One region of the Microbulbifer sp. SH-1 genome, then DNA from elsewhere that is predicted to be linked to it. Evidence: predicted binding sites of a transcription regulator. Region 1 holds the regulator's gene; each other region holds the start of a gene.
The links. The regulator FNR, encoded in region 1, switches genes on or off when oxygen is low (the NO sensors DNR and NnrR bind a similar motif). The targets are predictions, from matches to a motif close to TTGATNNNNATCAA.
Positions count from the first base shown of each region.

Region 2: the regulator FNR is predicted to act here: its motif matches at 2,273-2,286, upstream of GNX18_RS06855 (DUF3149 domain-containing protein).
Region 3: the regulator FNR is predicted to act here: its motif matches at 2,450-2,463, upstream of GNX18_RS10185 (GbsR/MarR family transcriptional regulator).

Region 1 covers NZ_CP046948.1:4,219,675-4,224,867, reverse strand. The annotation lists gene GNX18_RS17360 (TonB-dependent hemoglobin/transferrin/lactoferrin family receptor) at 1-357, shown strand, start outside; gene hutX (heme utilization cystosolic carrier protein HutX) at 608-1,120, shown strand; gene GNX18_RS17350 (HugZ family protein) at 1,135-1,689, shown strand; gene GNX18_RS17345 (hypothetical protein) at 1,794-2,198, shown strand; gene fnr (fumarate/nitrate reduction transcriptional regulator Fnr) at 2,216-2,953, opposite strand; gene hemN (oxygen-independent coproporphyrinogen III oxidase) at 3,049-4,449, opposite strand; gene mmsB (3-hydroxyisobutyrate dehydrogenase) at 4,575-5,193, opposite strand, start outside.
Region 2 covers NZ_CP046948.1:1,562,409-1,567,601, reverse strand. The annotation lists gene GNX18_RS06860 (acetoacetate--CoA ligase) at 44-2,017, shown strand; gene GNX18_RS06855 (DUF3149 domain-containing protein) at 2,057-2,200, opposite strand; gene GNX18_RS06850 (hypothetical protein) at 2,462-2,848, shown strand; gene GNX18_RS06845 (autotransporter assembly complex family protein) at 3,060-4,823, shown strand; gene GNX18_RS06840 (translocation/assembly module TamB domain-containing protein) at 4,826-5,193, shown strand, end outside.
Region 3 covers NZ_CP046948.1:2,402,034-2,407,226, reverse strand. The annotation lists gene GNX18_RS10195 (cytochrome d ubiquinol oxidase subunit II) at 1-344, opposite strand, end outside; gene GNX18_RS10190 (cytochrome ubiquinol oxidase subunit I) at 341-1,729, opposite strand; gene GNX18_RS10185 (GbsR/MarR family transcriptional regulator) at 1,803-2,405, opposite strand; gene GNX18_RS10180 (hypothetical protein) at 2,595-3,221, shown strand; gene GNX18_RS10175 (S9 family peptidase) at 3,218-5,188, shown strand.

The DNA of each region.
Region 1 (5,193 bases):
TCCTACGGCCAGACCGAGGGCCGCGATCTCTCCGACGACAGCTACCTGAGCAATATTCCGGCAGACAAGTGGGTACTGGACCTGGGCTATTACTTCCTGCAGCGCGACCTGAAGGCGGGCCTGCGCACCTCGATGGTTTCCGCGCAGGAGCAACTGCCGGAATCCGAGACCCGCGAGTTCGACAGCTACACCCTGGCTGACGCCTACGTGACCTGGGAGCCGGCCACCGGCAGCCTGAACGGCCTGAAACTGGCCCTGGCGCTGGACAATCTGGCAGACGAGGAATACCGCGTGGCCTTCCAGGAACTGTATATGCCGGGCCGCAACATTAAACTGTCCGCGAGCTACCGCTTCTAAATTCAGCACAGGATTTAGCACGACCTGAGCGGCCCCAGGGGGAATGTTCCGGCAAACGATTGCCGACAGGTTGTTTGCCGGAACATTACCGCTGGGGCCGCGCTGCTACGGAGCTCCACTACAAGTGAACTCCGTAGCCCGCCGAAGCAGTGGTGGCCATTGCGCAAACAACCTGTCGGCAATCGTTTGCGCAATGGCCACCACTGCTTCGGCTGGTTTGGTGGTTACTGAAATAGTTTTGGAATTGCTTATGCAAGAGCAGATAAAAGAATTACTCGACAGTGAATCCGGCTACACGCTGGAACAGATGGCGGACAAGCTCGACACCAGTGTGCGCGAGATCATCGCCCAGTTACCCGCGGAGATGGCCTCGCTCGCTGGTGGTGAATACGTCTGGAGTTTGATTGAAGAACTGCCCAGCTGGGGCAAGGTCACCACCATCGTGCAAAGCGAGGGGTCGGTATTCGAGTTCAAGGGCGAGTTCCCCAAGGGCAACATTGCCCATGGCTACTACAACTTCATGCACCACAAAAGTCCCTTCCATGGCCACCTGCTGGTGGACGGCATTGTGGAAGTGGCCTTTGTGAGCAAGCCCCACCGCGGCGCGGAGAGCCATTCCATGGTGTTTCTCGCGCCCAGTGGCAACTGTGTCTTCAAGGTATTTCTGGGCCGGGATACACAGCGCCAGCTGATTCCGGAACAGGTAGCGCGTTTCAAACAGTTAAAGCAGCAGCTGGCAACCGCCGGCACTGCACATTCCTGAGGGGGAATCTGACCATGAGCGAACACAAAGCGACACAGACTGAACATCCAAAAACTGACGACGGTGCAGATCTGGTGGCGGAGGTGCGCGATTTTATCGCCACACGAAGACTGCTGAACCTGGCGAGCCTGACGCCAGACGGCTACCCGCACGCGAGCACGGCACCTTTCCTGGCGGCGGATGGCAACTTTTACCTGTTTATTTCCGATCTTTCCGAGCATGCGGCGAACCTGAAAGCGCACCGTAAGGCTTCTGTGATATTTAATGCGGACGAGGCGGATACCAGGCAGGCGTTTGCGCGCTTGCGGGTGACCTTCAACGTGGAGGCGGGAATGATCGGTCGCGAGCTGCCGTTATGGCGGGAGCGCATCGAGCAACTGCGGGAGAAATTCGGACCGGTGATGGATCATCTGAAAAATCTCGAGGATTTCCACCTGTTCGAGTTGAAGCCAAGCGCAGGCCGCTATGTAAAGGGTTTTGGCCAAGCGTATGCACTGGAAGGTCTGGAAAAGCACGTAGCCCTGCACCTCAAGGACGGCCACCGCGAGAAGGACAGCGACGCGGCCTGATCTTTGCGACGTGATCCAGCGAATCCGGTGGCGGCAAAAAAACTGAAACGCAACTGCAATCGTCAGTTGCTATTTTGGTAACAAATAACCAAAGAGTAACCAACATGGATTCCCGTAAAGGCTATCTGCTGCCACTCGTTTTTCTCTCCGCCTGCGCCGCCAATCCGGCGCAGCAGCCGCTGACAGCAACCGGTACGCTGGTGCAGGAGAACGGCAAATATTTTCTGCTGGGGGAGGACAATCGGTATCACCTGAACCGTATGCCGCAGCTGAACTATGAAAAATACCTCGGCTACGAGCTGCTGATTCAGGGGGAGATTCCCAGTTACTGCCACCAGGCGTGGCAGGACTCCATCGTGAAGGTGCACGGCGGCGCAGAGATGGTGGACCTGAACCGGGTCGACTGGTCCGATTGCCTGGAGGCGAACAAGGTGAGCCTGGTGACCGCCGACGGCCCGCGCCTGGTGTACGACTGGGAAAAAATCGACCTGGAAGACTACTACTTCTGATTTTCCGCCCTGCCCGGTCAATCGCTGCAGCTGACGCCGGCCAGGGTTGCGAGGCCGGGTTTGTCGAGCAGGGTAATGGCTCTGCCCTGCACCTTGATCAGCTCTTGTTTCTGGAAGCGGGAAATCAAGCGGCTGACGGTTTCCGCGGTGAGCCCGAGATAATTGGCGATGTCGATGCGCGGCATGGTGAGGTTGAACTCGGTCGCCGAGTAACCGCGCCGCGTGTAGCGCTCGGAGATATTGATCAACAGGGCCGCCAAACGCGCTTCTGCGGAGCGCTTGCCAAGCAGCATGACCACGTCTTTTTCCTGCCGCAGTTCCTCCGAGAAGAGATTGAAAATCTGCTTCTGCAACCCAGGCACCTGCTGCGCGAGGATTTCCAGCTGCGCAAAGGGCAATTCGCACACGCTGCTGTTTTCCAGCGCCTCGGCATAGCTGGGGTGGGCCTGGGTGCTATAGGCGTCGAGGCCGAGCAGTTCGCCCGGCAGCGCGAAATGGGTAACCTGGGCGCTGCCATCGGCGGCGATGACCACAGACTTGAAACTACCGGAGCGGATGGCGTACAGGCTGGTGAATTTGTCGCCAGCGCGAAACAACTGATCGCCGGCTTTGATCACGGTTTTCTTGCGGGTGATCTGTTCGAGACGGTCAATATCCTGCGCGGTAAGGCCCGCGGGAAGGCACAGCGCCCTGACCGAGCAGTTGCTGCAACTGACCTTTGAGACCTGTTCCGCCGATTTTTGCTCATTACTCAAACCGATCACTCTCCCGGCGGCCACTCTAGCTACCGCTTTGCTGCTGAACCGCACCGCGTTGACTCCCTCTGGCAAATTGTATCCTCCCTGTCGTGTCATAACACCCGCGAATAGCGCCCGCCGCTGCCGCTGCGGTGCAGGTGCGCATCGAATGCGGCGGCCACATTGCGCAGGAACCAGCGCCCGCGCTCGCTGACGTGAAGACCAATCTCATCCAGCGCCACCAGACCGTCATCGAACATGGGCTGCAGGCGCGTCAGTTCATCGCGGAAGTAGTGTTCAAAGGGCGCGCCGGTGCGCGATTCGACCTCCCCCCGCTCCACGCGCAACCGACACATCAGTTCCATAATGAGCCACTGGCGCAGGCGGTCGTCGTCACTCAGCTTCCAACCGCGGGAAATGGCGTTGCCACATCCGCCCACCGCCGCGGTGTAATCCTTGACGCCGTGCTGGTTCTGCCAGTAGCCGTCACGGCTGTAGCTGATGGCGGAGGCACCCAGGCCGATCAGCGCATCCGCCGGCATCAGGGTGTATCCCTGGAAGTTGCGCGCGAGGCGCCCTTCGGCGGCAGCTTGCGCCATGCCGTCGTCCGGCCGCGCGAAATGGTCCATACCGAGAAAGTGGTAGCCCGCCCCCGTCAGCCGCCGGGTGGCGGCAAGCTGCATGGCGATCTTGTCGGCAGGTGGGGGAATCAGATCCGAGCTGATCAGGCGCTGGGCCTTGAAGCGCTGCGGCAGGTGGGCGTAGTGGTACAGCGCGATGCGGTCAGGGGCGTGCTCCAACACAATGTCGATGGTCTGCTCCAGGCTCGTCACGCTCTGCCCCGGAAGTCCGTAAATCAGATCGTAGGAGATGGAACGAAAGCCCCGCGCCCGCGCACCCTCAGTCAGTGCAAGGACGTCTTCAGGGGGGCAGATTCGGTTGACGGCCCGTTGCACAGCCGGATTGAAATCCTGAATCCCCATGCTCAAGCGGTTGAAGCCGAGGCGCCGCAAGTTGTCCAGCGTGTGCGGTGCGAGGGTGCGCGGGTCCGCTTCCACGCTGTACTCAACATCGTCCCCGACCTGCAACGGGAAGACTTCACCGAGACCAAGGATCAACCGCTCAAGGTCGCCGTCGTTAAGGAACGTTGGGGTGCCGCCGCCGAGATGCAGCTGGGTCACAGGCGCCTCGACGACACAATCGCGATACCAGCGCGCCTCTCGCAACACAGTCTCCAGGTAACTCGCTGCGGAATCGTACCTTTTGGTGACAACCTTGTTGCAGGCGCAGAAGTAGCAAAGGGAGCGGCAGAATGGTATGTGCACATAAAGAGACAAGGTCTGCGCTTGTTGCAACGCCGCCCAAGGCGGCGCACCGGAGCTACCCCCGCGCGCGTGCATAGGCACAAAGCGGTCGGCGGAGGGGTAAGAGGTATAGCGCGGGCACGGGCCGGCATAGCGCTCCAAGAGCTCGGGCGTAAGCAATGCCGGCGAACGCAGTTCCGCAGTTTCCATGTCTATTTCCGTCAGCCTCCTGTTTTCACCTCGGTTTCTGACCTCGGTGGCAAGCAGGCGGAGGCTAACGGAGCCGCCGATTCACTTCTTGATCTGGATCAAGTCTGGGCAAAATTCACCCGCGCTCAATTGCCCACCGGGCGGCGGAACAGGTTCTGAATACTGGAGAAATCCAGCACGCGGTTGATGGGGTCGCCGCCGTGCAACTGGTACAGGTTTTTTGCCAGTGCCCCCAGTGGTGTAGAAGAAGCGCTGCCGGCGGCGGTATCCATGGCGAGCCCGAGATCCTTCAGCATCAGCGCCACGGAAAAACCGCCCTGGTAGTCCCGCGCCGCCGGCACATTGTCCATCACGCCCGGATAGGGATTGTATTTTTCCAGCGACCAGTTGCCGCCAGAGCTGGCACGCATGATGTCCGACAGCACTTTGGGGTCGAGCCCGTTATCCACCCCCATCTGCAGCGCTTCGGCGGTGCCTATCATGTGAATCGCGAGCAGCATATTGTTGCAGATCTTCGCCACCTGGCCGCTGCCGGCGGGGCCCGCGTGAAAGACATTCGCGCCCATGGCTTCGAGCACCGGGCGCGCCCGCTCAAGTGCTTTTTCCTCACCGCCACACATAAATGACAGTGTCCCCGCAGCGGCCGCCGCGGTACCACCGGAAACCGGTGCATCAATCGCGTCGATACCGCGCTCTCCGGCAGCGGCAATCACCTGGCGGGCGTCGCTGGCGGAGATGGTGGAG
Region 2 (5,193 bases), 2.0 Mb from region 1:
CAGCAAAACAGCCAGAACACAGAACAAGAGAGAGTCAGCCGAGATGAGCAATCCTGTGCAACCACTTTGGCAACCCACCCAAGCGGCCATCGCCGCCACTCAGATGGACCAGTTTCGCCGCCAGATCAACGAGCTGCACCAGCAGTCGCTGCCGGATTATCACGCGCTGTATCAGTGGTCCGTCGACCACCGCGAGCAATTCTGGAGCCACCTTTGGGAGTTCGGTGAGGTTATAGCCAGTGCGCGGGGCAATAAAATTCTTGGCAAAGACAGTATGCCCGGCGCCGAGTGGTTTCCCGAGGCGCAGCTGAACTTCGCCGAAAACCTGCTGCGTTTTCGCGATGACAAGCCTGCACTGGTTGAACGGCTGGAAAACGGCAGACGCCGCACATTGAGCTATCAGCAGCTGTATGAACAGGTGGAGCGGTTGGCCGCAGCGCTGGCAGATGCGGGCGTAGGCGAGGGCGACCGGGTGGCGGGTTTTATGCCGAACATCATCGACACCGTGGTGGCCATGCTCGCTGTCTCCAGTCTTGGCGCTATCTGGACCTCCTGCTCCCCGGATTTCGGCATTAATGGCGTGTTGGACCGCTTCGGCCAGGTCGAACCGAAAATCCTGTTTGCCTGCGAAGGTTATTTCTACAACGGCAAGGTCATCGACTCGCTGCCGCGCCTCGCGCAGATTGTCGAGCAGATCGACTCCATTCAGCAGTTGGTGGTGGTGCCGGTGGCCCGTTCTTCGGAGCAGACCGCAGTGGATATTGCCGGCCTGGATCGCGCCACGACCCTTGATACCTTCGTTGAAAAGGCGCCCGCGCGCCCGCTCACATTTGCACAGACCGCCTTCAATCATCCGCTCTACATCATGTACTCCTCCGGTACCACCGGCGTACCCAAGTGCATCGTTCACGGGGTGGGCGGTACCTTGCTGCAGCACATCAAAGAGCATCGCCTGCACACGGACATTTCCCGTGACGACACCTTGTTCTACTTCACCACCTGTGGCTGGATGATGTGGAACTGGCTGGTAAGTGGCCTCGCTTGCGGCGCCACCCTGGTGCTGTACGACGGCTCACCGTTTTACCCGGCGGCCCAATGCCTGTGGGATATGGCGGATGAGGAAGGCATCAGTGTATTTGGCACCAGCGCCAAATACCTCGCCGCACTGGAAAAGGCCGGCTGCAAGCCGCGGGAGAGCCACAGGCTGGAGCGTCTGCGCGCGGTGCTCTCCACCGGGTCGCCGCTTGCTCACGAGGGCTTCCGCTACGTATACCGGGACATCAAGTCCGATGTATGTCTGAGTTCCATTTCCGGCGGTACCGACATCATTTCCTGTTTTGCGCTCGGCAATCCCACTCTGCCGGTGTATCCGGGCGAGTTGCAGTGCCGCGGTCTCGGAATGGCGGTGCAGGTGTGGAGCGACGACGGCAAACCGGTGCTGGAAGAAAAGGGCGAGTTGGTGTGCGCCACTTCCTTTCCCTGTATGCCCATCGGTTTCTGGAATGATGCCGACGGCAGCAAATATCACGATGCCTATTTCGACAGCTGGCCCGGCGTTTGGGCTCACGGCGACTACGCGGAAATCACTGAGCACGGCGGTGTGATCATTTACGGCCGTTCCGATGCGGTGTTGAATCCCGGTGGGGTGCGTATCGGTACTGCGGAAATCTACCGCCAGGTGGAGAAGGTGGAAGAAGTGCTGGACAGCATCTGCATCGGCCAGGACTGGCGCGACGATGTGCGCGTGGTGCTGTTTGTGGTGTTGCGCGAAGGGCTGACGCTGGATGACGAGCTGATTCAGAAAATCCGCACGACCATCCGCGCCAACACCACGCCGCGCCACGTGCCCGCCAAAGTGATTCAGGTGGCGGATATTCCCCGCACCATTAGCGGCAAGATCGTGGAACTTGCGGTACGCAACGTGGTGCACGGCAAACCGGTGAAAAACCAGGAAGCGCTGGCCAATCCAGAAGCGTTGAAACTGTTTGAGAACCTGCCGGCGCTGTCGGAGGGATAATCCCCGCCAGCGCCGACGGAAGAGCGGGCCGATGCGCGCTCAGTTGGTTTTCCGGGCCAGCTCTTCATTCATCTTGGTCAGCGCCATACGGGTGATAAACACGCCCATGACGCACACAAAGGCAATTATCCCGAGACTCAGCAGGCCGGAAAAACTGGTAAATAGGTCGATCATAGCGTCCATGATTGCCTCCTTTTAGTGTGCAACCGCTTGTGTTTGACGGACTCCAGTGTAAAGTGGCGCCCGCTGGCGGTCTTGAGCGAGATCAAGCCTGTGCTGGAATCGCGGTTGGCGGCGCATTTTTCGGCGGAGTGGAATACCTGTTCCGCCATATGTCGCCGCATTGGCGGCATTGTCCCCCGTCTTCTGCGCTATGCCGCGCCAGCTAAACTGCGCTACCCTGTAAGCCAACCCCGTAAACTAATAACGTCACGGAAGATAAGCATGATTACTTACCTGTATTGGGCTGCCGTTATCGCTCTGATTGTATTGAGCCTGTTCATCGGCGGCCGTCTTGGCAGTCTCGGCAAAGGCGCGATCGTCGCTGCCATCATCTTTCTGACGGCGTGGCTCGCTTATTATTTCCACTTTGAACAGGTGTTCGTGAAACGCTTTGGCGGCGTGATGTACATTAGTGTGCCCGATGGGCAGCGACATCTGGGTTCCACCTGGAAAGACGACAATCTCTGGGTGGAGAACTTTGATCCGCGCACCAACGAGTGCATCTTCAGCGAATACTCCAAGGGTAATCTGCTGGAGGGCCGGGTCGTCATCAAGAACTGCAATCCGCTGATGGAGCGCACTGGCACACAGGTGGTGCCGGGGCGCTGAGTCTGCTGGTAAACAGCTGGTAGATAGGAGAGATAGCCCGCGCGGGATGAGCGCTGCGCGGGTGTAAAGACTGGTAAAGTTGCGACTCTCTTCGCAACTTTCTCTCTCCATTAGCGTCGCAGTGGTGATGATTGGCAAGCGGGTTGTAGAGTTGCGCAATTTCCTGTTCGCTCCGAGAGCGGTATCCCCTCCATTTTTAACTGTGGTCCTGATGGCCGCACTACTGTTACTGAGCCCTCAGTATGGCTATGCGCTGCCTTTTTTCGACAGCCTGCCCAAATTCAAAATCCGTGTGCCGGAAGACCGCGAACTGCAGGGCTGGCTGCGCGATCAACTGAATGAACAGCGCAAATCCAGCAGTGTGCTCAAGTCCTACGACGATCCCTTGGATGTCGCGCGCTACGAGCGCGGCACGCTGGAGAAATTACTGAGATCCCGCGGTTACTACGACGGGCGTGTGCGCCAGTCGGTAACGGATGGCGAAATTCTCTACCGGGTGGTGCCCGGGCGTCAGTTCCGGATCAAGTCGCTGGATGTGCGCATGCCCGCGCACCTGAAAGCGGGCTTTGACGGTGTGGGTCTGCAGGAAGGCGATCCGCTGGATGCGGAAAAAGTGACTGCGGGCGTAAAGAAGATTGAGACCTATCTCGCGGAAAATGCCTGCCTGCTCAACGTGGATGTGACCTACAAAGCCACCGTCATTCACAGCGAACATGCCGCACGCCTCCAATACCGGGTGGCGGATAGCCCCGAGGTGCATATTGGCCAGGTACAGGTACAAGGCGTCGAGACAGTAAACGAAGAATTTCTGCGCAAGCGGGTACAACTGAAACCGGGAGATTGTTTCAGCCGCAGCAAGCTGGATGCGGCGAAATTGCGCCTGTTGCGCACCAACCTGATCGCTGGTGTGAATGCCGAGGTATCGGCCCCGTACGAAGGGATGGTGGACATCACTTTTCTGGTGATCGAGCGCAAACATCGCACCGTGCGCCTGGGGGTGGGTTATGCGTCCGATGAAGGCGCCGGCGTCTCCGCCGGTTGGGAGCACCGCAACATTCTCGGGCGCGGTGAAAAAATTGAAGTGGAGACCCGGGTCAGCGAAATCACGCAGTCTCTCACCGGAGAGCTATTGGTACCGCGCTTTTTTCGCGATGATCAGAATTTCACCGCCAAGGCGGAGGCGTCCAACGAAGACCGGGAATCCTATCAGGCCGAGGCCATTACGTTCGGCGGCACCATTTCCCGCCGCCACACCAAACACCGCACCTTCAGTATCGGCAGTGAGCTGAAGTTCAGTGACGTACAGGAAGAGGGGGAGGAGAGTGAAAACTACAACCTGCTGGCGTTTCCCCTGGGTCTGAAAATCGATACAACCGACAACCTGCTGGATGCACACCGCGGCGCCACCATTGCCATGGAGGTGAAACCCTATTTCGATCTCAAGGGCAGCGGCACCCGCTTTGTCAAAAATACTCTGGTGGCCACCGGTTATCTCACCGCCGAGGAGGTTCGCTACGATCCGACTCTGGCAGTGCGTATCAAGGCCGGCGTGATCAGCGGCATCGACAACCTGGATATCCCCGCGGATGAGCGCTTCTACGCCGGTGGCGGTGGCTCCGTGCGCGGTTACGCCTATCAGGCGCTGGGGCCGAGACGGTTGATTCCATCGACCGTGGCGGGTGAACCGCCCACGCTCTCCGACCCTATCGGCGGGCGGGCGCTGAGTGAAGTGTCGTTTGAGGGGCGCTTCCGCTTTACCGAGACCTGGGGGGGCGTGCTGTTCCTGGATGGCGGCAACGCCTACGCCGACCCCCAGCCAAGTTTCGACGATCTCTACTGGGGTGCGGGCATTGGTGTGCGCTATATGACGTCTTTTGCGCCGCTGCGCTTTGATATCGCTTTCCCGCTGGATCGCCGCGACGACCTGGATGACAGCCGTTATCAGATCTATGTGAGCCTGGGGCAGGCGTTCTGATTATGGCGGTGCAACCTGATTCCACTACTTCCGCACGGGAAAAACGCAGACGCTGGCCGCGTGCTCCGCGCCTGACACTGATCTCGGTGGTGCTTCTGTTGCCACTGCTGGGGGCGATTTTCCTCGTGGGCTCGGAAACCGGGCGTATCGCGCTAACCAACAGCGGCCTCGCCATCGCCCGTCACTACTTGCCCGATCTGGAAATTGAAGCCCGGGGCCTGAGTAGCCCACAGCTGGGGTACTGGTATTTCGACCTGCTGCAGGTGCACTACAAGGACAGGCCATTGCTAGAGAGCCGCAAGCTGACCCTGCAGTTGGACATGCAGCGGCTGTGGCGAAACCAGATCCATATTCCCGAGTTGAGCGCGCA
Region 3 (5,193 bases), 1.8 Mb from region 1:
GCCTTGGCGCGGAAGTCGAAGGCGACACCGCGCATGATCAAGCCGATCAACATGACCGCCACCGGGATATACAGATTCATCAGGATCAGGCTGTGGGCCGAAGGAAAGGCGATCAGCAGCAGGCCGATGGCGAGCACCAGCCAGGTTTCGTTGGCATCCCAGAAGGGGCCAATGGAGGCGATCATGGTGTCCCGCTGCAGTTCATCCTCTGCACCCATGGGCAGCAGGATGCCGACGCCGAGGTCGTAGCCATCGAGGATGGCGTAGGCCAGAACCGCGAGCCCCATTAGGGCAATGAAAACAACAGGCAGCCAGTCGCCGCTGTGGTTCAATACTTCGTTCACGCGTTACCTCCGGCAGTACCTGGTTTGGAGTTGGGCTTGATGTGGGATTCAGGCAGATTGGTGAGACTGCCGTCGGCGGCGGGTTCGGCGGTTTCGAATTCCTCCACGTAAACGGACTTGATCGCCATGCGTTTCAGGGTGTGGATATAGGCCCACATCAACACCACATAGACCAGCAGGTACATGGCGAGTGACAGCCCCACATTGGCCGGCGCCACCGGTGTTACCGCGTCTGCGGTTTTCAGGATACCGGTGACGAGCCAGGGCTGACGACCGACCTCAGTCACATACCAGCCGGCCAGCGTGGCGACCCAGCCGGAAAACGTCATTGCCACCAGAAACTTCAGAAATGCCCGCGGTATCGCCGGGCGGCGCAACAGGTAACAGCCGAGCCAGGCCGTGGCGAGCATCAGCAATCCCATACCCACCATGATGCGGAAGCCGAAAAACAGCGGTTTTACCGGCGGGTGATTGCCGTCGAAACTGTTCAGCCCGCGAATTTCCCCATCGGTCTCGTGGGTGAGAATCAGGCTCGCCATATTGGGAATGCCAACGGCAAAGTGGTTGCTGCGTGTTTCCTCATCGGGGATGGCAAACAACAGCAGCGGCGCGCCCTGTTCCGTTTCCCACACGCCCTCCATCGCGGCAATTTTCTGCGGCTGGTGCTCAAAGGTATTGAGCCCGTGCAGATCGCCGACGAAGGCCTGTAGCGGTGCGAGTATCGCCGCCAGTATCAGCCCGGTTTTCAGCGCCAGTCGCGGCGCCTGCTTTTCATCGCCTTTCAATATGCGGTAGGCGGAGAGACCGGCGACGAAGAACGCGGCGGTCAATCCCGAGGCCAGTAGCATATGCATCAACCGATACGGGAAGGACGGGTTGAAAATGACCTCTAGCCAGTTGGTTGCGTGCACCACACCGTCGCGGATTTCATAGCCCGCCGGTGTCTGCATCCAGGAATTGAGGGCGAGAATCCAGAAGGCGGAGAGCGTGGTGCCGATGGCCACCATCAACGCGGAAAATGTGTGCACCTTGCTGGGCACCCGTTTGATGCCGAACAGCATGATGCCGAGAAAGGTCGCCTCGAGAAAAAACGCGGTCAGCACCTCGTATCCCAGCAGTGGCCCGGCGATATTCCCGACTTTTTCCATATAGCCCGGCCAGTTGGTGCCGAACTGGAACGACATGGTAATGCCGCTCACCACACCGAGGGCAAAGGTGAGGGCAAAGATTTTTACCCAGAATCGGTACGCGCGCATCCACACCGGGTTGCCGGTGAGGTCGAAGCGCAGTTTGAAGAAGAAAAGAATCCAGCAGAGGGCAATGGTGATGGTGGGGAAGAGAATGTGAAAGCTGATGTTGGCGGCGAACTGGATTCGCGACAGCATCAGGGTGTCCAGCGCAGTGTCCACAGGGTGTACCTCTTAGGTGACCGCGGCCCAGGACCGCGGGTTACGGCATTTACTTCGCTTTTTTTCCGGTCGTGCTTTTGGCGGTTGTTGTATTGGTTGCTTTCGAGGTTGCTTTGGCTTTGACACCGGCTTTCAGGTCCAGCAGTTTGTTGAGACCGGAGCCCAGTTTCATCAGCTTGTGCAGATCCTTGTGATCCAGCTTGCTCAGGGTGTTGGCGAACTGGTCGAGCATTTCCAGCAGGCTGTATACCTCCTGGATTTTTTCCTGGGCCTGAGCCTCCTGCTCGTCGCGGGGATCGGTGAGCAGTAATTGCCGCAGCAGGGTGAGCGTGGGGTCCAGCTCGCGTTTGCGGCGCTCTTCGAATACGGTGCGCGCCAGATCCCAGATGGAACCGGCAGCAGTGAAGTAGTCTTTGCGGTCACCGGGCTGGTGGTGCAGCTCGATCAGCCGCCACGCCTGCAATTCCTTGAGCCCCATGCTCACGTTGCCGCGGCTGATCTTCAGCGCCTCCGCCAGCTGGTCCGCGTTCAGCGGCTCGGAATGTATGGTCAGCAGGGCAAACATCTGCCCCACGGTGCGGTTGAATCCCCAGCGGCTGCCCATCTCGCCGAAGTGCAGCACGAACGCCTGGGCCTGATTGGAAAGTTTCATTTTGTTTTTAACTTTCAGAAATTTCTGAAAATTGTAAATGTTAATTGATCGCTGTCAAGAGCATCGTTGACATGGCATGTATGCGCTCAGGAGGGCTTGGGATCATTAGGGGGAAGGTCGGCTGAAAAATGATCGCCGGTTGACCACCTTGGTGCCAGATTCCTACAATTCCACTTTTCGGAAAATAATATGCCGAATATCTCACTTTCCGCACTATTGGTGTCGATTCTACTGGTGCTCTGCTCTCCTTTCAGCGTTGAGGCCGAGGAATTCTCGCTTCTGCCCGTGTCTGATGCGCCAGAGCTTGGTGGTTCGGAAGGCTATATGCTGCTCTATGTTGATGCCGGGGGAACCGCACCCTCATTCGAGTTTGCCCGAATTGCAAGGGCAGATAGCGAGCCCCTGCCGGAGGGCGAGCGTTTCCGCTTCGTTACCAAGCCGCACAAAATCACTCTGAAAGGCCTTGCTAATGGCTTTTACCTGCTGCCGATGACAAAGGGGCAATATCAGATCATCCGGGTCAACGCGCCTCATTACAGCCTTCCATTTCGCATGAGTACGGACAACCGGCCCGAGTGGCGCTTTGTCATCGAACCGGGCAGGACCAACTATATTGGCGCATTGCACATTAATACCGAGCGTAGTGCATCACACGTGGAAATAGATCTGTTGAACAGGATTGCCATGCAGGAAACAACGATTCGAGAGCTGATGGGGGAGACCCTGCATACGTATCCGCTCGCGTTTCACACCGGGTATAGAGATGATTTTTATCGCGATACTCTGAGTAGAAAGAACATCGAGGGTGCGCAGTGAACAGTCAACCTCTGGTAATGCTGAAGAACCTCAGTCGATGTCTGCTGTTGTTTTTTTTCTACTCGCAGGTCGTGGTGGCAAATGTGCCTGCCCGTGAATTTTTTACGGAACCGGATTTCGCTTCTATCTCGATGAGCCCTGATGGGAAACGTATTGCCGGTGTGCGCCGGGAAAATGGAGAGGCTTTTCTGGAAGTATCGGAAGCTTCGGGCCGGGGGGGCGTGTACCGGCTTGCAGCAACTGACTTGAGTAAAGGCAAGACGAGTATTGATCAGTGGGCCTGGATTGATCCTGTGCGTTTGGTAGTACAAAGCACTTCCGAGCGGCGGGGTATTGAAGATTTGCTTGATACCAGGAAAAAAAGTGAATGGTCTGTGTGGGATCTGTCGAATTCAAAACCTGAACGGGCCAGTCTTAAACGTATCACAACACCCGGTTGGGTGGTGGAGGCGCTACCCGATCAGGAGCAGGAATTTCTGTATGCCAAAAGTGGGGCTTATTCCAAAATTTACCGCATCCGCGCCGATCAGCTCAGTGCGCCGGGCAAGTTGAGTAAATTGAGTGCGGTAGACGGTGGTCAGTTTACTGCCTCCAATGAAGTGCGCTCGGTTTCGGGGTATGCCGTCAGGTGGTTTCTGGATGCCGATAGCAAGCCGCGCGCGGTGTTGCACTTCGATAGTGAAGGTGATCTGACACTGAGTGCATTCAATGATGAGGGAGAAACAGAAGTTCTGGAGCAGTGGCGGGATGCGGACAAGGAACCCTCAAAGGGGAAGGTTGTTCCAATAGCTCTGGCTCCGGGAAAGGGAAAGTTCTACGGACTTGATTTTAATGAGGACATAGAACGCAGTATTTTCCTGCTGGACTATGAATCTGGTGAAAAGACACTGATTCATGAGATCAGTGCCTACAAGATTGTCGACCTCATTCTGTCTCCGCTGGATGGTTCACTCATTGGTGTGCGTACGGTTCGCAACGGTAATCGCGTGGATGAGTACTTCGACAAGGCGGTATCCGGCAGCAAGTCACAATCGGGGGCCGACATCGAGAGTGAACTTGGTCGCAGCCCGGATGGAGAGAAGCGGCTCGTTTATCGGGAGTCGCACAATCAGCCGGGTGTTTTCCTGCTCTACTCGTCCACTTCATCCAAGGTAGTTGGTGAGCGGTTTCCCGGCCTTAGAGGAAAGCTGGGTGGACGTCTGATCGAAGAGACGTTCAAAGTGGGCGATCTGGATATTCCCTACCTGCTCAGCCTGCCGGATAACGGCACTGGTCCCTCACCGCTGGTATTACTGCCCCACGGTGGTCCCATCGGGGTATTCGATGATCGCAGTTACGATCCGCTGACCCAGTATCTTGTGGCGTCAGGCTATGCGGTTTTGCGGGTGAATTTCCGCGGTTCAGGTGGATACACTGCCGAGTTGAAAGAAGCGGGTAAACAGCAGTGGGGCGCCCTGATGCTGGAGGACATTTATCGCGTTACCGACTCGGTGGTCCAGCGAGCGGATATCGATCGCAAGCGAGTGTGTGTGTTAGGTATCAGCTATGGTGGCTATGCTTCCGCGATGATGGCCACCCGCCATCCTGAGCTGTTTCGCTGTGCCGCCAGTATCGCCGGTGTCAGCGATATAAACCTCATGCTCAACTCAACACGCTTGAATCCCCGGCAGCGAGCGTGGAGTCGCGATTATATCGGCGACCCCAGAAAGGATTACGATACCCTGAAAGCGGTATCTCCTGCCTATCTGACGTCCGAACTTCAGGTTCCGATCTTTGTCGCCCACGGCGGTAAGGACGAGGTGGTGGATCCGGAGCATGGATTCCGCCTTAAGACCGCGCTGGAAGCAAGTGGCAAGCCGTTTGAATGGTATTTTGATCCCGAAGTAGGACACAGCCTGGGAGGACCGGAAAGCCGGGCGCGGATATTTGAGCGCGCTAAAGTTTTTCTCGATTCGGTGCTGATGTAAGGAGA